Regions from separate parts of the Exiguobacterium sp. s78 genome, predicted to be linked through region 4. Evidence: riboswitches for the same ligand, from Rfam matches in the RefSeq annotation. Region 4 holds a riboswitch; each other region holds the start of a gene.
The links. A riboswitch is a leader RNA that binds a small molecule or an ion and turns the genes downstream of it on or off. The one in region 4 is predicted to bind thiamine pyrophosphate.
Positions count from the first base shown of each region.

Region 1: it holds a riboswitch for thiamine pyrophosphate, as region 4 does, so the genes downstream of both, thiT (energy-coupled thiamine transporter ThiT) here and KNQ18_RS08775 (thiamine phosphate synthase) in region 4, are expected to answer to the same signal.
Region 2: it holds a riboswitch for thiamine pyrophosphate, as region 4 does, so the genes downstream of both, thiD (bifunctional hydroxymethylpyrimidine kinase/phosphomethylpyrimidine kinase) here and KNQ18_RS08775 (thiamine phosphate synthase) in region 4, are expected to answer to the same signal.
Region 3: it holds a riboswitch for thiamine pyrophosphate, as region 4 does, so the genes downstream of both, tenA (thiaminase II) here and KNQ18_RS08775 (thiamine phosphate synthase) in region 4, are expected to answer to the same signal.

Region 1 covers NZ_JACSNB010000001.1:881,872-886,920, forward strand. Annotated here, with positions in the region: gene rsgA (ribosome small subunit-dependent GTPase A) at 1-591, shown strand, start outside; gene rpe (ribulose-phosphate 3-epimerase) at 594-1,250, shown strand; TPP riboswitch at 1,273-1,382, shown strand; gene thiT (energy-coupled thiamine transporter ThiT) at 1,444-2,004, shown strand; gene KNQ18_RS04350 (thiamine diphosphokinase) at 2,006-2,608, shown strand; gene KNQ18_RS04355 (amino acid permease) at 2,663-4,066, opposite strand; gene rpmB (50S ribosomal protein L28) at 4,207-4,395, opposite strand; gene KNQ18_RS04365 (Asp23/Gls24 family envelope stress response protein) at 4,679-5,041, shown strand.
Region 2 covers NZ_JACSNB010000004.1:101,039-106,087, reverse strand. Annotated here, with positions in the region: gene KNQ18_RS14965 (hypothetical protein) at 1-184, opposite strand, end outside; gene thiE (thiamine phosphate synthase) at 355-993, opposite strand; gene thiM (hydroxyethylthiazole kinase) at 983-1,750, opposite strand; gene thiD (bifunctional hydroxymethylpyrimidine kinase/phosphomethylpyrimidine kinase) at 1,731-2,534, opposite strand; TPP riboswitch at 2,650-2,760, opposite strand; gene KNQ18_RS14945 (murein hydrolase activator EnvC family protein) at 2,824-4,101, opposite strand; gene KNQ18_RS17445 (murein hydrolase activator EnvC family protein) at 4,305-5,049, opposite strand, start outside.
Region 3 covers NZ_JACSNB010000001.1:1,919,772-1,924,820, reverse strand. Annotated here, with positions in the region: gene abc-f (ribosomal protection-like ABC-F family protein) at 1-1,665, opposite strand, end outside; gene KNQ18_RS10005 (DUF1002 domain-containing protein) at 1,942-2,823, opposite strand; TPP riboswitch at 3,017-3,123, shown strand; gene tenA (thiaminase II) at 3,198-3,893, shown strand; gene KNQ18_RS09995 (hypothetical protein) at 3,945-4,241, shown strand; gene KNQ18_RS09990 (glycoside hydrolase family 3 protein) at 4,272-5,049, opposite strand, start outside.
Region 4 covers NZ_JACSNB010000001.1:1,678,697-1,683,745, reverse strand. Annotated here, with positions in the region: gene KNQ18_RS08795 (DoxX family membrane protein) at 1-116, opposite strand, end outside; gene KNQ18_RS08790 (MFS transporter) at 244-1,428, opposite strand; gene KNQ18_RS08785 (OsmC family protein) at 1,619-2,044, shown strand; gene nagZ (beta-N-acetylhexosaminidase) at 2,041-3,294, shown strand; TPP riboswitch at 3,317-3,419, shown strand; gene KNQ18_RS08775 (thiamine phosphate synthase) at 3,502-4,095, shown strand; gene KNQ18_RS08770 (FAD-dependent oxidoreductase) at 4,092-5,036, shown strand; gene thiS (sulfur carrier protein ThiS) at 5,033-5,049, shown strand, end outside.

The DNA.
Region 1 (5,049 bases), 800 kb from region 4:
TTGATCGAAGCGAAGGAAATTCAACCCGTCATCCTATTGACGAAGATGGATTTGCTGGACGATGTTAAAGGACCGTCTGTCCGAGAGGCGATTGCCGCTTACCGGAAGATTGGGTATACGGTCATCGAGACATCAAGTGAGACGTTGGCAGGTATTGAGCAAGTCCGTCCGTTACTTGCTGGAAAAACGAGCGTTCTCGCCGGACAATCCGGTGTCGGGAAAAGTTCATTGCTCAATGCACTGGAACCCTCTCTTGATTTAGAAACAAGTGCGATCTCGAAATCACTCGGACGCGGACGTCATACGACGCGCCACGTCACATTGATGCCGCTTGCCGAAGGATTGATTGCCGATACGCCAGGTTTCTCGAACCTCGATTTTCCGTATGATATGGAAATCGAGGATGTACGGTGGAGTTTCCCTGAATTCGTGGCTGTACAAGATGATTGCAAATACCGAGGTTGCTTGCATTTGAATGAACCCGGTTGTGCCGTCAAGGAAGCCGTCGAAGCCCAAGAAATCATGTCCTCTCGTTATGAGAACTATGGTATGTTTATAGACGAAATCAAGAATCGAGCCCGGAGGTATTGAAGATGATTAAAATTGCACCATCTATCTTATCAGCAGATTTTGCGAATCTCGAACGCGATGTTAAAGCAGTCGAAGCAGCAGGCGCGGACTATATCCATTTTGATGTCATGGACGGTCAGTTCGTACCGAACATCTCATTTGGATTACCTGTGCTTAGCTGCTTACGTCAAAAGACGGATATGATTCTCGATGTCCATTTGATGATCGACCAGCCAGAACGTTTCGTCGAGGATTTCGTCAAAGCAGGGGCGGACATCGTGACGTTCCACGTCGAAGCGACGAATCATGTCCATCGTGTCTTGCAACAAATCAAAGCAGCGGGCGCAAAGGCAGGAGTCGTCTTGAATCCCCATACGCCATTATCAACGATTGAACACGTCCTTGAGGATGTCGATATGGTTTTATTGATGACGGTCAATCCGGGCTTCGGTGGACAAGCCTTCATCGAGCGTGTCATGCCGAAACTCGCAGCACTTGCGCAAATGAAAGCAGATCGTGGTCTGACATTTGAAATCGAGATTGACGGTGGCGTCAATCCGGAAACGGCAAAGCTTTGCATCGATAACGGTGCGAACGTTCTCGTCGCAGGATCAGCAATCTACAATGCACCAGATTATGCGGAAGCGATCACTAGCATTCGTCAAGGGGCTGCCGTATAATAAGAACGAGAAAACGAAATATGATGACCGCAAGGGGTGTCGCTTGAAAAGCGGCTGAGAGGAGTCTTTTAGACTTTAACCCTTCGAACCTGTTCCGTTCAAACGGACGTAGGGATGTGGCGCACGCAGGCAGTACGGCGTTCGTCGTACTGCCTTTTTGCGTCCTCTCGTACAATGAAGGAGGAAAAATAGCATGAAACGGTTACAAATGATGATGGAAATTGCCATCTTCGCCAGTCTCGGAGTCGTCTTTGATTTACTGATTCCATTCAAAATGCCACAAGGAGGCTCAATCAGCTTAGCGATGCTACCGATCTTCGTCATGGCATTTCGCCACGGTGTCGTCGGAGGGGTCGTTACGGGAGCGCTTGTCGGTACGATTCAATTGATGTTCGCTCCTCAAGTCTTGACGATCGTTCAACCGATGCTTGACTATACGATTGCGTATGGTGTCGTCGGATTAAGTGGTCTGTTCGCGCGTCAAGTCAGACTAGCCGCGCGCAATGGACAAAAGAAAAGCTTGATGGCGTTCGTTCTCCTGGCGACGTTATTAGGCGCAGGACTCCGTTATATCTGTCATGTCATCAGTGGAATCGTCTTTTTTGCCGAGTATGCAAAAGGTCCAGTCGTGGAATACTCTTTTGTCTATAACGCAACGTATATGGTTCCTTCGTACATCTTATGTGGAATCGTAGCAGGAATTCTATTTACGACTGCGCCACGCTTACTCCGTTATTCGGCACGAGGCGTCTGAGATGCGGGCGATTCTCGTCTGTGCCGGTCCGCGAGAAGAAGTGCCGGATTTACGGACGTTTTGTCAGCCGGGTGATTTTATCGTCGGTGTCGATGGTGGTGTTCAGACGATTGAATCGTTTGGGCTGACATGCGACCTGACGATTGGTGATTTTGATTCGCTTGGTTATGTACCAGAAGGGGCAATCGTTCATCCGGCCGAGAAAGATGAAACGGATCTCGAACTGGCACTTCGTACAGCATCAGAGATGAAACGGTTTGAGGATACCATCATCATCGGGGCGACAGGTGGGCGGCTCGACATGACCGTCCAAAATGTGTACCTGTTGAAGCGATATCCAGAGACCAGACTCGTGACGAAACGAGAAGAGGTGCGATACTTGGCTGAGGGAACGTATGCAGTCGAAGCAGGGAGCTATCATTATCTTTCTTTCATTCCACTCGTACCATCGACTTTAAGCTTATCCGGAGTCAAATACCCACTCGATGCACATCCCGTACCCGTCGGAGGTTCCTTGACCGTTAGTAATGAATGGCGTGCGTCAGAAGCGAAAGTAGAGCTCCACCAAGGAGAACTATTGATGATGCGGACGCTTAAGGAATAGAACAATCATATGAAAGAGGCCGTGGACAAATCCACGGCCTCTTTTTAGATGAAATTATTCTTCGAGTTGAGAAGGGGCGACACGGATGTCGCTTTGGGCGGATAGATGTTTTCCTTTGACGAAGAGATGATAACTTCCCCACATGACGAGGAAGAAAGGAACACCGATGTATAGAGCGATTCGTTGATCCGCTTGAAACGCAAGACTGACGAGGACGACGACGTTTAACGTCAGCGAAATCAGTGGTAACACCGGATAGAGTGGTGTCTTGAATTTCAGTTCGGATACATCGTGTCCGTTTCGGACGAACTGACGACGAAATGCGAGCTGCGAAGCAGAAATCGAAATCCAGCCGACTTGAGCGCCAAGTCCGGCTAAGGACAAGAGCCAAATGAAGACGGTATCCTCTGCGAAAAACGCGGTTAGGAGCGATAACATCGCAAACATCATCGTAAAGAGTAAAGCGCGCATCGGCACACCACGTGCATTGACGTAAGATAATTTCTTTGAAATCATCCCTTCTTGCGCCATTGCCCATAACATCCGAGTCGCCGCATATAATCCGGAGTTTCCGACGGACAACAACGCTGTCAAGACGACGATGTTCATCAAATCAGCAGCGTACGGAATACCAATCGCATCAAAGACCATGATGAACGGACTGCTGACTCCGCCAGCTGTTTCATACGGAATTAATGCACCAACGATCGTAATCGATAAGACGAAGAAGATGAACGTCCGCCAGACTGTATTGCGGATGGCTTTTGGAATCGATTTTTCGGGCGTGTCGGACTCCCCAGCCGCAACACCGATCAATTCCGTTCCTTGGAAGGCGAAGTTGACGGCAATCATCGTCGTCAAGACACCGAGAATCCCGTTTGGAAACCAACCGCTTGCCGTAAAGTTCGCGAATAACGATGTTGGGCGATCTGCTTCCATCGGTAACCAGCCGAACCAAGCAGCGCCACCTAGAATGATGAAGAACAGGATCGCGAGGACCTTCAAACTCGAGAACCAGAATTCAGCTTCACCGAATGCTTTGGCGGAGACGGCATTCAGACCGAACAGCAAGACCGTAAAGACGGTACACCAGACGACAACGGGTACGTTCGGAAACCAGCGGTCCATCAAACTGCCGGCAGCTGTAATTTCGAGTGCGACCGTCACGGCCCAGCCGAGCCAATAAATCCAACCGACGGCAAAGCCGACCCCTGGTCCGATGAAGCGGGTCGTATAGGTCTGAAATGACCCCGAGACCGGCAGATAGACCGCTAATTCTCCTAGACATAACATCGTCAGATACATGATGGTCCCACCCACGATGTAACTGAGGACCGCCCCGAGAGGTCCTGCTTGTGAAATCGTTAATCCTGACCCTAAAAATAAGCCTGTTCCGATGATTCCGCCGAGTGAAATCATGAACAGGTGTCGACTCGTCATCTCTCGTTTGAGTTGCATGATGACTTCCCCCAATTCTGACAAAATAAAGTACGTTCCTATTGTAAGCGTTTTCAATAAAAGCGACAATTAGTTTATGAGAAAAATAAATGAGGGCATAAAAAAACCGGAAGGGAAGATTCCCATCCGGTGGTTGCGCCTTATACGCGTTCGACTTTACCTGATTTAAGAGCTCGAGCTGAAACCCAAACCTTTTTCGGCTTACCGTCGACGAGGATACGTACTTTTTGTACGTTGACTCCCCAAGTACGTTTTGTTTTGTTCAATGCGTGTGAACGGTTGTTACCCGACTTTGGCGATTTCCCAGTAACGTAGCATTTACGTGCCATGCGTTCCGCCTCCTTTTATGTTGTTTTGCGTTCGTCCTAATAGACACTTTGCTATCTTAGCATGGTGTCAGGGCGGTTGCAACATAAAAAAAGTAGCTGACAAGAAAAAAACTTGACAGACAACCTCGAAATTTAAAATAATGGATGAGGATGATGGTAAAAGTTCATTTGACCGCTACTATTTTTCACTTATTCATTGTATAGTCAGTACGGCGACTTTTCAATAGTAGGTCCTTATAGTAGAATTATGAGAAGAATACAATATTCAAAGGGGGCTACTCAGGTGGCGATCGAGATGAAAACGACCTATGGAAAGATTGATGTAGATAATGATGTCGTCGCGCAACTTGCGGGCGGCGCAGCAATGGAATGTTTTGGTGTCGTTGGTATGGCATCCCAGTCTCAAATCAAGGATGGTCTTGCTGAACTCTTAAAACGTGAGAACTTTGCACGCGGTGTCATCGTTCGACAGGCTTCAGAGCAGGTCCATATCGATATGCATATCATCGTAAGCTATGGAACGAAAATCTCAGAGGTGGCGAACAACGTACAGAGTCGCGTGAAATACACGCTCAGTCAGGCACTAGGTCTTGACGTGACATCTGTGAACATCTTTGTCCAAGGAGTCCGCTTGACGAATGTCTAAGGCGGGAA
Region 2 (5,049 bases), on a different contig from region 4:
TATCAATGATTTTCGTGCTTTCTAATCGGTTCGTATAACGTTGACGAAGCCGAGTCGGAATCGGTAGACGAAGAAGTGCCCGGTAATAAATATCTAAATGAGTATGTCCCCAAATTTCCGTCGCAATCGAGCTCGTTTTAATATACAACGGACGTTTGTAGCGTCTTTCATACTTTTCTTTCAATAAAAGGGCCATCTCATAAGATATACGATTAGGATGTGGAAATAAGACTTTTCCTAGATGGTAGATCCCCTGATTATCGACTCGAATGATTTGTGGTTCTAACCGATATCGAATCCAATAGCCGCGAAAACGGATCGTCTGCCATTTCAATACAATCACCTCTGAACGGATTATACCCTGTTCTGAAGTGATTGATGCCATTCACGCACAGCATCTGTCATTTGCTGCGCAGCGAGTTGCCGATCTTCTTTAGCGAAAATTTCTGAGATGACGGCATACCCTTCCAACGGGATGGGCAGAGAGGAGACATTCGTTGCTGTGATTCCACCAATACCGATTAGGGGTAATCGTACAGCTTCCCGAATCGCCTGAAGCATCGTATGCGACATGGAATCAGCGTCCGCTTTGGATGACGTCGCAAATAGAGACCCCACGCCTAAATAAGATGCTCCGTCTCGTTCTGCTTCAATCGCTTGTGCAACGGTTGCTACCGACACACCAATCACGGCATCTGGTAAAAGGCGACGTGCTGCGGTTAAAGGAATGTCTTCTTGTCCGATATGCAAACCAGCTCCGACGAGTAACGCGATATCAATCCGATCATTGATGATCAAAGGAATGTCTTCCCGATCCGTGAGTGCTTTCAACCGAACTGCCTGATCAAAGAATTCCTTTCCTTGTGCTGTTTTTTCCCGTAGTTGCACGATCGTTGCACCACCTAAAATGGCTTCCTCAACGACCGTCTCGATCGCGACTCCAGGATGGTACCGACGATCCGTCACTGCATAGATGGAGTAATCAATTGACACGTTCTGTCACCTCCACAAGATCTTGTACCGTCATGAGGCTGATGGCATTGAACAACTCTCGTTTAAAATCACCAAGACCTTGCGCGGAGGCTGCTTGTTCTCCTGCTTTTCCCATGACGAATGTTCCGTGAACAGCCGCCTCAAACGCTGTATATCCTGCACCGAGGAAGCTCGCAATCAAGGAGGCCGTCATACAGCCAGTACCCGTGATATCTCCTAGACGAGGTGTTCCTACATGTAATTCCATTTCGCGCGTTCCATCCGTGATATAGTCGTTCGGACCTGTCACGACGAGGACAGATTTGTGTTTGCGAGCGAATGCACGAATACTTTCTCGATCCATCATTGCATCTCCCGCAGCATCGACTCCCTTAGTTCGCCCATCTTCCCCAAGTAACGTCTTGATTTCAGAAGCATTTCCTTTAATGACCGTACACCCGAGATCAATGAGTTCTTTAGAAAAGGCAGTACGTAATGTCGTTGCCCCTGCTCCAACTGGATCAAGAACGATCGGGACATTCAAACGTTCCGCTTCACGGGCTGCAAGTCGTTGAGCTGCTTGCATGTCTGCATCGATCGTACCAATGTTTAAGACGAGGGCTTGTGCGAGTCTAACCATCTCTTCTACTTCGCGAATATCTTCCGCCATGACAGGTGATGCTCCAACAGCGAGTGTGACGTTTGCGCAGTCGTTGATCGTAACCGTGTTCGTCAGATGGTGAATGAGTGGTTTGTGTTCAAGAATGGTCGTAAACATGTGTATCCCTCCAAAGTGAGTGAAAATGATGTGTCGGTCCAATACCTTGTCCGAGAGCAAATCCATGACGAATTGCCTCCGTGACATAGTTTTTCGCCTGTCGTACACTATCTTGTAAATCTTCTCCAAGCGCCATCCGTGCTGCAATCGCTGCAGATAAGGTACAACCAGTTCCATGAGTATGTTGATTGTCTAACCGTTCCGATGTGAAACGATGTTCCACTTCCCCATCAAACAACAAATCCGTCGCAGCTCCTGAGAGATGTCCACCTTTTAGTAATACTGCCCCTGTCTGTGTAGCCAATTGATGCATCGCCAGTTGCATTTCCTCTAGATTGGTCACTGATCGTCCTGTTAACCGCTCCGCTTCCGGTAAATTCGGTGTAACGAGTGTCGCAAGCGGCAGAAGTTCTGAAATCAATGCTTGTTCAGCTTCCGTCCGCAATAGGGCATGACCACCTTTAGCGACCATGACGGGATCTAATATGATAGGAACTGTCTGTTTGCCGAGATGTCTAGCAATGACACGAATCGTCTGCGCATTCGAGACCATCCCGATTTTGATCGCATCGACACGAATGTCTGAAAAAATCGACGTTAACTGGGCATCTACGATTTCTGGGGATAACTCTTCCACCGCTTGAACACCCAACGTATTTTGCGCCGTGACGGCTGTCAGGACGCTCATTCCATAAACCCCTAAAGCCGAAAAGGTTTTTAAATCTGCTTGAATCCCAGCTCCACCACCGGAGTCGGATCCTGCAATCGTCAGTACATGTTTCATGTTCTTTTCACCTTCCCATCGAGCAATGTAAGGGAGTCGTGACCGACAAAAAAAGCGTCGACCGCTGTAAAAAAGCAGTCGACGCTATACGAAAGCGTTATACACGCATTCCGGTATCCGTTCGGCTCAACTTTCCTACGCTGGTATTATCCAGTTCAGGTAATAGGGTCGAAAACAGATTGGTTTTCCTCTCAGCCGGATTCCTCCAGCTCCCCTAGTTGCTCAAGTATTCGTTTCGCCTTAACTGTAGCATAGAGAAGAAAAAAAAACGAGCCGAAGCCCGTTTTGATTACAGATATGCTAATGGATTGACTGCATTTAGAGGAGAAGAGGCACTGTATTGATATCCTCCGACATGTAGTTCGAAATGTAAGTGTGGTCCTGTTGAATTCCCTGTACTACCAAGTGTCCCGACTTGCTGACCTTGAGAGACCGTTTGTCCTGCACGAACCGATAATGAACTCATATGTGCGTAGACAGTCGTGTACACTTGTCCATCGAGGAAGTGAGAAATCATGACATGATTGCCGTAAGGTCCACCACCTGATGCTGTAATGACCGTTCCAGCTGCTGCAGCGACGATTGGAGATCCGACCGAACCACTGAAATCAACACCGTTGTGGAACGTATAACCGTTCGCGCCGCTTGCTGGTCCGAATCCTTGTGACACTCCACCAGAAGATGGTCGAACGAATTTCCCTCCACTCGAAACAACCGGCGGGGCAACAGAATCAGTTGATTCCGAACTCTTACCTGTTTGTTTTGCTGCTTGAGCATTCGCTTTAGCGGCTTTTTCGGCTGCCGCTTTCTCCGCTGCTGCTTTTTCAGCCGCTGCTTTAGCAGCTGCCTTCGCTGCCGCAATTGCACGTTCTTGCGCTTCGAGAGTCGCTTGAAGTTCTTTTGCGTCTAACAGTTCTGTCGTGAACTTCGTCTTCCCTTTTCGTAATTTCTTCAGCGTGGCACTACGTTCTTTCATTTGAAGCTTTAACGCTTTCTTTTGTTCAAGCAATACTTTCTTTTCTTGCATTTGCTCCGCTTTTTTCTCAACGAGCGCTTGTTTTGCTTCTCCTAATTTTTGTTGCGTTGCGATGTAATCCGAAATCATTTTATCGTCTTGCTCAGCGATTTTTTTCCCCGCCATGACACGGCTGAATAAATCACCTAAATCCTTCGATCCAAAAATGACTTCTTCCCATTTAATCGAATTTCCATCGTTCTCTTGGAAAACACGCAAACGATCACCGAGTAGTTCTTCCTGTTTCTGTAACATTTCTTCGTAACGGACGATGTCTGCCTTTAACTCATCGATTCGAACGTTCAACTGTTCGATTTGTTTATTTTTTTCAGAGACTTGGAAAATCTTTTCGTTGATTGCTGCGTCAATTTGATTGATTTGACGTTGCTCTTTTGAGATTTTAGCTTCTTGTTTTTTGATCGCTTTTTCAAGTTTACGTTGTTCAGCGGCATTTTCAGCTTTTTTTTCTTTAATGGTCGCTGCTGCGATCGGTTGTGTTCCTGTTATAAGTAATGCTCCTAAAACAATGGTAGAAATTAGTTTTTTTAGCATATATCGTTTTCCTCACTTATGTTTTTTTCATATTTTATTATAGTATTCAAGTTTCTCTCATATCTGAAATAGATTATAGCACCGTAATCGTTTCAAAAAAATTTCATTTACATTTCAAATGAAAACGGTTTTTTGTAATATACGATTTGTTTTTTGAAAATGACAAAAAAAAGAACCGTTGCATACGCAACGATTCTTTACGATTAAAGCATCGACAATGGATTGACTGAGTTAGCTGGACCAGTTGCACTATAGCTGTATCCACCAACGTGAATTTCGAAGTGGAGGTGTGGTCCTGTTGAATTTCCTGTACTACCTAACGCGCCAATTTGTTGACCTTGGCTGACACGTTGACCAGCACGGGCATTGAGTGAACTCATGTGAGCATATACTGTCGTATATGTCTTCCCGTTCAATTGGTGAGCGATCATGACATGATTTCCGTAAGGTCCGCCACCTGATGCTGTAATGACTGTACCTGTTGCAGCTGCCACGATCGGCGTACCGACTGGACCACCAAAGTCAATTCCGTTATGGAACGTATATCCGTTCTCTCCGCCTGCAGAACCATAACCTTGTGTAACAGTTCCAGCAGTTGGATGAATGAACAGACCACCTGATGATGGTGCTGGTTTTGGTGCAGCTGGTGCTGGAGCAGGCGCAGCTGGTGCTGGTGTAGATGGTTTTGGTGCTGATTGTTTCGTCGAACCAGAAGGTTTTTCCGATTGTGCCGCTTTCTCTTGTGCTGCTTGCTGAGCTGCTGCTTCTTTAGCAGCTTGCTCTTCTGCTGCTTTTTGTGCTGCTGCTTGCGCTGCTTCAGCCTCTGCTCGTGCTTTCGCTTCACGTGCCGCTTGAGCTTGACGCTCTTTTTCGAGTCGAGCTTCACGTTCACGTGCTGCTTTTTCAGCAGCAATCGCTTTTTCTTGCGCAATCAGAATTTGTTGGACT
Region 3 (5,049 bases), 240 kb from region 4:
TGATAAGCGTTTTGGTTTTTGTAGGGTTACGTGAAGTGGAGACGACGCAGCGAACTCGGTACGCTTCTGTTGGGCATACGTATACGTACCATGATAACGCGTCAGACCATTTTCAAGCCAAAGGATCTGCGGAAAAAGACGATTCAAGAAATAGCGGTCGTGTGAGACGGCAATCAATGTACCAGAAAAATTCTCGAGTGCTTCTTCCAATGTCTCTCTTGATTCAATATCGAGATGATTCGTCGGCTCGTCGAGAATTAATACATTGATCGACGAATGAACGAGGACGGCGAATTGCAATCGCACACGTTCGCCTCCGCTCAGTGACAAAATGGACCGAAAGACAGTTGGTCCAAAGAACAGGAACCGGGCTAGGATATGGCGGGCTTCCGCTTCTGGAACGGCAATCCGGTCTCTAAACCAGTCGATTAACCGCGCGTCCTCCTCGAAATGGGCATGCTGGGACAAGTAACCGATCCGATTCGATGGTCCACGCGTGAGTGTGCCTGCGTCTGGTGATAATTCGTCAAGCAGCAGTGAGAGCAACGTCGATTTCCCGCTCCCATTCGTTCCGACGATCGCGATCCGATCCTGTGCCATGATCTCGAACGAGACTTCATCAAAAATGTGACGGGTTCCGTAAGCAAACGAGAGTTCTTCAGCGCGAAAGACGACTTGGCTCGAGTGATCAGTGGAAGAGAAGGAGACATCAGCGGTTTTGGCTTCGAGTTGTGGTCGTTTAATCCGTTCGATCCGCTCGAGTGCCCGTTCCATCGATTTTGCTTTACGGAATAATTTCTCACTCGGTGGAGACGCTTCGTTTGCCCATTGCCGGAGTCGACGAATCGCTTCCTTCATTTTCTTTATTTTTTTCTGTTGCTCTTGATACGCATGGAACTGCTCGAGCAGACGGCGTTCTCTCTCGACGACGAACGCGCTGTAGTTCCCTATATAGGTTGTCAGTTCACCGTCTTCGAGTTCAACGATCGAAGTGACGACGGCGTCTAAGAAGACCCGGTCGTGAGAGACGAGCAGGATGGTTCCTGTGTAGTCCCGTAAGAACTGCTCCAGCCATTCAACGGCAGCTAAATCGAGATGGTTCGTCGGTTCGTCAAGAATAAGCAGATTTGGTTCCATGAGTAACATGCGACCGAGACAAATCTTCGTCTGTTCACCACCGCTCAACTGGTGGAAAGGACGAGTGAGTAACGGAAGGAGATGTAATCCGTTCACCATGCGTTCGATTTTCGAGTCGAGTAGATAGCCGTCCTTTTGTTCGAATGCATTCGTCGCTTCCGCATACCGTACGAGTAGTGCATCGAGATCATCTGGTGCTGTCGCCATCATTTGCTCCAACTGTTGCATCCGGGAACGGATCGCAAGAGTCTCTGCAAACGCTGTCCAAAGGACGTCGAGTCCGGTCATCGTTTCACTATATACAGGAAGTTGTTCCAAGTAGCCGATCGTCAAACCGTTCTTTTGATAGATGACACCACCGTCCGGTTGCTCAAGGCGAGCAAGCAAGCGGAGTAATGTCGTTTTACCACTCCCGTTTCGTCCAATTAGACCGACACGGTCGTGTTCGTTTAAGAAGAGGGAAACATCCGTTAAGATCGTTTCGCCTCCGAATTGTTTGGTCAGGTGTTGAATGTCGCAAATCATCATAATCAATTGATCCTTTCGCGCGCATCAAAAAAGGAGAGCGCAAATAGCACTCTCCCTAACGTGTGAAAGATGCGCTTTGCAGTATTTTTCATTCATGAAGTTCTTAAAAAAGGACAGACGGGTGCCTTAGAACGCCATTCCATGAAAAATCGCGCGCAACAGATACAATTGTTCCATCAACCAGTGTTTGCACGCGGCAAAGTCCATCTTTTCACACCACCTTTCGTTTCAGATACATCTAGTTTACTATTTTTTTGTCAGTTACGGAAGTCTGAATTATTTGAACACGCCAGCAATCGAGCTGAAGAAGTCACTGAGTCCATCGAATAGTTTAGCAAAAAACCCTTTCGTTTCTTCTGAAGTCGCGAAGGCATGGATGTCTTGTCCCGCATTTTTAAGTCCACTTTCGATTTGTCCCCAGTTGATGTTCGCTTGCTCCATTTGATTGAATAGATTCGTCAACCGGTCCATTTGTGCGTCAGACAACTGGATATTGTTGTTTTGAATGACTTGGACGATCAGGTTTTCGATCTCGACTTTGGTTTCCGGTTTTTGATTGGCGATCTCAGCCTTGATCTCATTCATTAAGTCTGCGACTTTATCCGTGCCGACCGTTTTTCCGACGTCTGATGTGACCGATAATTCTTGCTGTGCTAAATCCTTGCGTTCGTCACTTAACTTAATTCCAGTCTCAGCGGAAGTTTGATCGTACGCTTTCATGATTCCTGTCAGTGCCGATGTCCCGGTCACCTTGTAGGGAGAAGTGATCGTGATATCGGCATCTTTGACACCCGCTGTGACGAGAGCGTTGAGATACATATCCTTCGTCACCCATGTGATGTTTTCCGTCGAGACGGAGAGTCCATCTCCTTTTTCCGTCAGTTCGATTTTAGCCGACGAATACATATTGCCGCCTTTTTGCGACTGTGGGATGTTTTTCCCGAGATATTTTTCCTCGTCAGCAGAAGTTGCGATGATCGGTGTGATCCCTTCCGGTGCATTGAGACGTGAAAGCACCCATGCTTTATCTTTTGCGCCGAGCGACTCCCCGAGTGTGACGATCGTCTTATCGACGACTTGTTCGGCGGATGCGGCTGTTGGGAGTAATAAAGCAGAAGCGATAACGGCTGATGCCATGATTTTTGTTGGTGTATGCATAATGAAATCCTCCAATTGTAAGTAACAGAATGAATTATAGTATCAGGTACTAAATTTAGTGTACGGTAACGATGTCTGTTCGGAATCGGTCTGCAGATGGAGACGGTATCCGTCTTCTGACACTCCATAGTATAGCGAAAAAAGGACAACTTGACTTCCGTTTTCAGCATGCTATAGTGAATGGGAATCGAATAATGACCACTAGGGGAGTCAGTAGGCTGACTGAGACGAACGAAGACGTTCGGACCCTTTGAACCTGATTAAGTTCGTACTTACGGAGGGAAGTGGCGTCAAGTCTTGTTCTTCTTGCGCCATGCCCGTGTGTTTCGGGGTGGTGTTTTTTCGTTTCATAACTAAACGAGGAGGATGAGATCATGACATTCACACAAGAAATCAAACAAGCGGCACAAGCGTATTGGGATAGTAGTTTTACGCACCCGTTCGTACAAGGAATCGGGGAGGGGACGTTACCACTCTCGAAATTTCGGCATTACGTCATGCAGGATGCCTATTACTTAAAACACTTTGCGAAGATTCAAGCGAAGGCAGCGTCAAAAGCAGACGACTTCGCGACGATCGCGACACTTGCCGAACATGCGACTTCGACTTATGAGGCAGAGCTGAGCTTACATCAATCATTTTTTGAGCCGCTCGGTATTACGGCAGCAGACCTTGAAGCATTTGAACCGGCACCGACAGCATATGCGTACGTTTCGCACATGCATCATGCGAGTGAAGGAACGCTCGGTGAGACGATTGCTGCCATCTTGCCATGTTACTGGTTGTATTATGAAGTCGGGCAACAATTACTGACGTGTACACCGGAAGAAAAAATCTATCAGCAATGGATCGACACGTATAGCTCGGAATGGTTTGAAAAGGTCGTCTTTGAACAGATTGCACGGCTTGATGCGCTGGCGGAGCAAGCGAGCCCAACGGAACGCGAGCGGATGAAACGTCATTTCGTGACAAGTTGTTACTATGAGTTACTCTTCTGGCACATGGGGTGGACGGAAGAGACGTTCACGTCGGTCTACGAAACGATTCCAGCACGCCCGGTATCTTCTTAAACCAGTAGATGGTAGAATTAGGAATACCATCTAGTGAAAGTAGGGATTGGAATGGAAATCGTAGTCATCGCACTCGTGATCCTCGCGGCATATGCTATGCAACGAATGCTTGGTAAAGTCAAAGTAAGATTTGTAGGACTTATCATCCCAACGTTGATCGTGTTATCCGGTATATCCGCATCGACTCGAAACTTTAAGGTAGCGTATAGCATGGGAAGCTATATTTCTGCTGTTCTTGTCATCGTCGTCTATGCACTGCTGACTTATTGGTTATACCGCGTCTACCATCGTGCGAAAGAAGAAGCTGAATATCCGTATCAATCATTAAAAGACCGAGGCATCCTTTAAGGAGCTTCGGTCTTTTAATGTATCACGTCATCATTTTTTCCAGTTTTTAAAGCCGTCACCGAATTCGAGATGCAGTTGATCGGTAAAGACACCGTTCTGAAAGACCGGCACATCAACCGGTAAAGTGCCTTGCGGTTTGAACGTTCCGAAGATTGCTCGGATACCTGCAGGCAGGTTCGGTCCCGCTGATTTTAGATTGCCTGCTTCGGAGTCTGGACCGTTCGGGTCGCCTTTGAAGCCATAGACGAGGACGTGTGCCGGTGCGTCCGGTTGAACGGCGACATCGTTTGGGTTACGGAGACTGAGCAGGACGGATGGTGTATCCGTTTGTTTCGCATAGCGGAAGATCGAAGCTGGAATTGCTTGTTCTGGTGCAGTAGGTAGTAGTTTAGTACTCGTGTTGACGTTGGAACCGACGATGATGTAATCTGCTGCATCGAGTTGCGCCCGTAATGTCGGGTTTTGGTCGAGCGATAGCGTAGTAGCCGAGTAATTCGCTGTCGTCACGTGCCAGTTCCGATTCTTCGGTAGGGAAGCGATCGTTTTTTTCATGCTGTCCGTTTGATCCGCCGCAGGAGCGATCACAAGAACGTTGGCATTCTTTTTCGGTTTGAATGGTAAGGTCCGCTGATCATTTTTCACGAGTGTGACCGCGGCTTCCGTCATCGCACGTTCTTTTGCTTTATGCTCGGGACTACCGACGATTTGGTTCGATTGCGCGATTTTTTCAGCTAGGGATGTCGTGTCAGTCGTACCGTTCCAAATTCCGCGTTCTGCTTTCAGGGTCAGGATTCGCTCGACCGATTGA
Region 4 (5,049 bases):
GGCCGTGCATCAAAGCCATTGATGTACTTACCGATTCCAGCGATGAACCACTGGATTCCGAGCCAGAGTCGGATGATCGTCAACAGACCGAGACCGATGATGTGTAATGCTTTCACTTTCAGACACTCCTCTACTACAACATAGTCCCCATCATACTGAAAAATCATCAGCGAGATGGGGACTATCATCATAACGTCATCGAACCGTCATCGACCTGTTACAAAAAAGGGTAAGGTAGCGGTTTCATGAGCGTTGATCGAGGCGATGACTGATTGCAGTCAATAAAGCAGCAACGAGCGCAACCAGTCCACCGACGAGTGCCGTGTTCATCATCGGACCTTTTGCATAGACGATGCCACCGAGTGCCGAACCAAAAGCAATCCCGACGTTACTCGCAACCGGCATCAATGAAGCAGCGAGTCCTTTTGCTTCCGGATTGAACTTTTCAGCAAGGTCGATCAAGTAGATCTGTGTCGAAGTCGTCAGTAAAATCGACATCAACGACATCAAGGCGATGTTGAACAGACCAAGCGGAAAGGATGCTGTCGTGAAGTATAACGCAGCAAGAACGACTGCTTGCACGACGAAGACGAACCGTAAGCGTCCCATCGGATTTTTGCTAGCAATCTTTCCGGCAAGGATGTTACTGAAGATCGAGACGACGCCGTAAGCGAGCAAGATCGGACTGATCCACGTTTTCGCAATCCCAAGTTCTGTTTGCAGAATTGGTACGAGGTACGTGTAGACGACGTAGGTTGCCCCAAACCCAAATGACGGAATGAAGAAGGCGATCAGGATCCGTGGGTTGGCGAGCAATCCGAGCTGTTCCTTAATCGAACCAGAACCCGTCGATTGCTGGACCGGAACGATCTTTAAAACAGCGAGGAACGCGATTATTCCCATGACCGTCGTCAGCCAGAACGTGGCTTCGAAGCCAGCGTGTTGACCAATGAACGTTCCAATCGGGACACCGAGGACGTTCGCGAGTGTGAAACCACCGAAAATGAACGAGACGGCAACACCGCGCTTCGCGACAGGTACACCGTCACTTGCGACGACCATTGCGAGTGAGATCAAGACACCAGTCAGGATGGCTGTCAGAATGCGGGTTGCGAGCAATACTTCGTAACTTGGTGCAAAACTACTGGCAAGATTCAGTAAGACCCAGGCTAGTAAGAGACGTAGGATCAGGCGACGCCGTTCCAGATGACCGGTCATCGACATGACGATCGGCGTACCAATCGCAAAGGAGATGGCAAATGCCGAGACGAGCGTACCGGCTGTTGCGATCGTGATATCAAGGGCTGAGGAGATTTCAGCGAGGATCCCGACGATGACGAATTCGCTTGTTCCGAGAACGAATGTCAGGAGCGACAACGTAGCAATCAAGAGCCAATCGTGTCGACTTAAACGAGTAGTAGGTGACATGGATGATTCCTCAATTCTAGCGCTTACGCGCGAAACTATGAGTAACAGGATAGCATGAAACGATTTCGTCGGGTATCGCAAAGCGAGATTTCGGGAAAAGAACCATTATTCGAAATAGCGTGTGAATTTCCAGGCTTGCTGTTTTTTGCGTATACTACAGAAGAAGACTACTTATAAAGGAGTGGAAACGATGCAAGCGACAGTGACATGGAACAAACAGATGGGGTTTAGTGGACAGACGGAATCAGGGCATCATCTTGCGATGGACGCAGCACCCGAAAACGGTGGTGAAAACCAAGCACCACGACCGACCGAACTCTTGCTACATGCCGTTGCCGGCTGTACTGGAATTGATATCGTCTCGATTTTAGAGAAGATGCGCTTGACGATCACCCATTTCGAAATGGATATCGAAGGAGAACGGGCAGAGGATCATCCGCGGCGCTTTACGTCGATCTCGATTCATTACCGGCTCGAAGGTGATCTCCCGGAAGATAAGGTCCGTCGTGCCATCTCGTTATCAAAGGATAAATATTGTTCGGTCTCGCAATCCCTGAACGCTGAGATTTCCGTCTATTATTCGATTAATGGTGTGCGAAGCGAGGATCCTTTGTGAAGAAAACCGTACTGATCGGTTGTCTGTTGCTTGCAGGGTGTGCGCAGGAGACGACGGAACCAACGAAATCATCACAACCGGAAGCGAAGCAACCAACAGAAGAAAAGAAACCGAAACCTGAACCAACGAAAGAGGAACGACAACAAGCACGATTAAAGCAGCAACTTAAAGCGATGTCGACGTCAGAAAAGATCGATCAACTGCTCTACATCGGAGTCGCCGGCACGGAACTTTCAGCAGCTGACCGGAAATTGTTACAGACGCATGCGATTGGCGGGGTCTTATTGCTCGGCGGAAACATTACGTCGGAAGAGCAACTCTTGACGTTCACGCGTGCGATTCAAGAGACGAACCAAAAACCGTATGCGTTCGTCGGGATTGATGAAGAAGGCGGACGCGTCAGCCGGGTACCGGATCAACGATTACGTCTACCGACGAGTCAACGGATGGCGCAAGGAGCAGATGAAGTGAAAATGGAAGACGTCGGACGTACGCTCGGACATTTGTCACGTTTTTATGGCTTCAACATGGACTTCGCGCCGGTCCTTGACGTCAACAGTAATCCGAACAATCCGATCATCGGCGACCGTGCGTTAAGTGCTGATCCGAATACCGTCGCGACGCTTGGTACGGCCCTGATGCACGGGATGCAGGAGACGGGAACGATTCCGGTCGTCAAACATTTTCCCGGTCACGGCAATACGAGTGTCGATTCCCATGTCGGGCTACCGAAAGTGACGGCATCAAAGGAAGAATTGAAGCGGACGGAGCTGTTACCGTTCCAAGAAGCGATTCAAGAGGGCGCCGAGATGGTGATGGTCGCCCATATTCTCTATCCCGCGTATGACGATATGAATCCGTCCTCGCTCTCAAAGCCGATCTTGACTGACCTCTTGCGTCAACAACTCGGATTCAACGGTGTCATCATCACGGATGATCTCGTCATGGGGGCGATCACGAAACAATATGGTCTCGCAGAAGCGGCACGTCAGTCGCTCGTCAATGGAGCTGATATGGCGATGTTTTCAGAGGCAGGTGCTTACACAAAGGTCCATGCTGAAGTGATGCAAGCCGTCAAAGAAAAAACGCTGACGCCGGAGATGCTCGATGCCAAAGTAATGCGCATCCTGAAGCTGAAGCAGACGTATGCCGACAGCCAAGAGCAACAGCGACCGACGAAATCGGAGCTGATTCAGCAAGTGGAAGCCTCAACTAGGACTAGCGAAGCAAAGCGACTCATGCTAGACTAATGGGGCAAGCCAATTAAACACGAAAAGACACTAGGGGAGTCTCCCAGCAGACTGAGACGGAAGTATCCGGACCCTTTGAACCTGATCTAGTTCGTACTAGCGGAGGGAAGTGGCTCGAAATCCTAGATATCCTTAGCGCTTCAGCGCATTTTCGGACCACTCCCTTCAACATCGGGAGTGGTCCTTTTTCGTATGGAAAGGAAGAACATGATGCGTCTACATCTGATTTCGACGGGATCCATCCATCCGATTGACGAAATAAAGACTTTTCAATCGCTTCAACCTTATACGGATCAGCTACATCTACGTGAACCGAACTTGTCAGCAGCAGAATTACTTGATCTGATTGACGCACTCCTTGCGCATGGTTATTCGCTTGATCAGTTAACCGTTCATGACCGGGTCGATGTCGCCCATGTCGCCGGCATCGGTGTGCAGTTGACGCGCCGTTCCTTGCGTGTCCGCGATGTGCGACGTCATTTTCCGGACCTCGTCATCGGGAAATCCGTTCATTCACTAGCAGAGGCACTAGCAGCAGAAGCGGAAGGAGCCGACCGACTGCTGTACGGTCATATTTATCCAACAGCGTCGAAGCCGGACATGCCACCACGAGGGATTGACGCCTTGAAGCAAGTCGTAACCTTCACGACGAAACCAGTCATTGCAATTGGTGGGATTACACCAGAACGCATGCCTGAAATCGCAGCGACCGGTGCAACCGGAATCGCTGTCTTATCGGGTATTCTCGGTCAAGCGGATCCGCTCGCCGCCGTCAAGCGTTACCAGGGGGTACGGGTATGACGAATCACATCATCATCGGTGGTGGAGTCATCGGTTTGACGCTTGCTTACGGTCTCGCCTGTCAGAATGAATCCGTCGTCGTCTTAGAACGTGGAACATGCGGACAAGGGACAAGCCGAGCGGCTGCCGGGATGCTTGCGACAGACATCGAGCTGAGAGCGGAATTGCATGCACTTGCCGCACGTAGTCGTCGTCTGTATCCGTTGCTTGCACGTCGTCTCGAGCGAGAGACAGGCATCGATTGTGGGTACCGGGAACAACCGTTTTTGTTAAAACGTAAAGGGCGCGAGCATCTGTTTCCGGCTGTCGGTCAAATCGATCCACGACGACTGACGACTGCATTGATGTATGCCTTACACGCACGTGGCATATCGATTGAAGAACAGGTGGAAGTCACACGCATCGAAGAGAGCGATGACTTCGTCAGGATCGAGTCGAACGCAGGAACGTGGGCCGGACGAACGGTGACGGTCGCTGCCGGACGCGGGTCGCAAGCCTTGCTCGATACAGTCGGTATTTCGATCGCCACATATGGGGTCAAAGGGGAATGTCTCGCCGTCCGTCTCGCGGGTCAGCCGTTACGCTCGATCCTGTTTGACGACGCTGTCTACCTTGTGCCAAAAGCAGACGGACGAATTTTGATCGGTGCGACAGAACTGCCGTACGACGAGACGGTCGGTGTCAGTGTCGCTGGGATCACGTCACTGCTTCAAGCAGCAAAACGACTGTATCCACCGATTCGTGACGCGGTCATCGAAGAAGTCTGGTCCGGTGTACGACCACAAACGGTGTCCGGCTTGCCATATATCGGAGTCGCCGATTCATCCCGTCGGATCTTCCTAGCGACGGGGCATCATCGGCATGGCATCTTACTCGCACCGACGACAGCGGAAGTCTTGGTAAATACATTACGGTTGATTCAGAAGGAGGAAGTCCGATGAACATTACGATTAA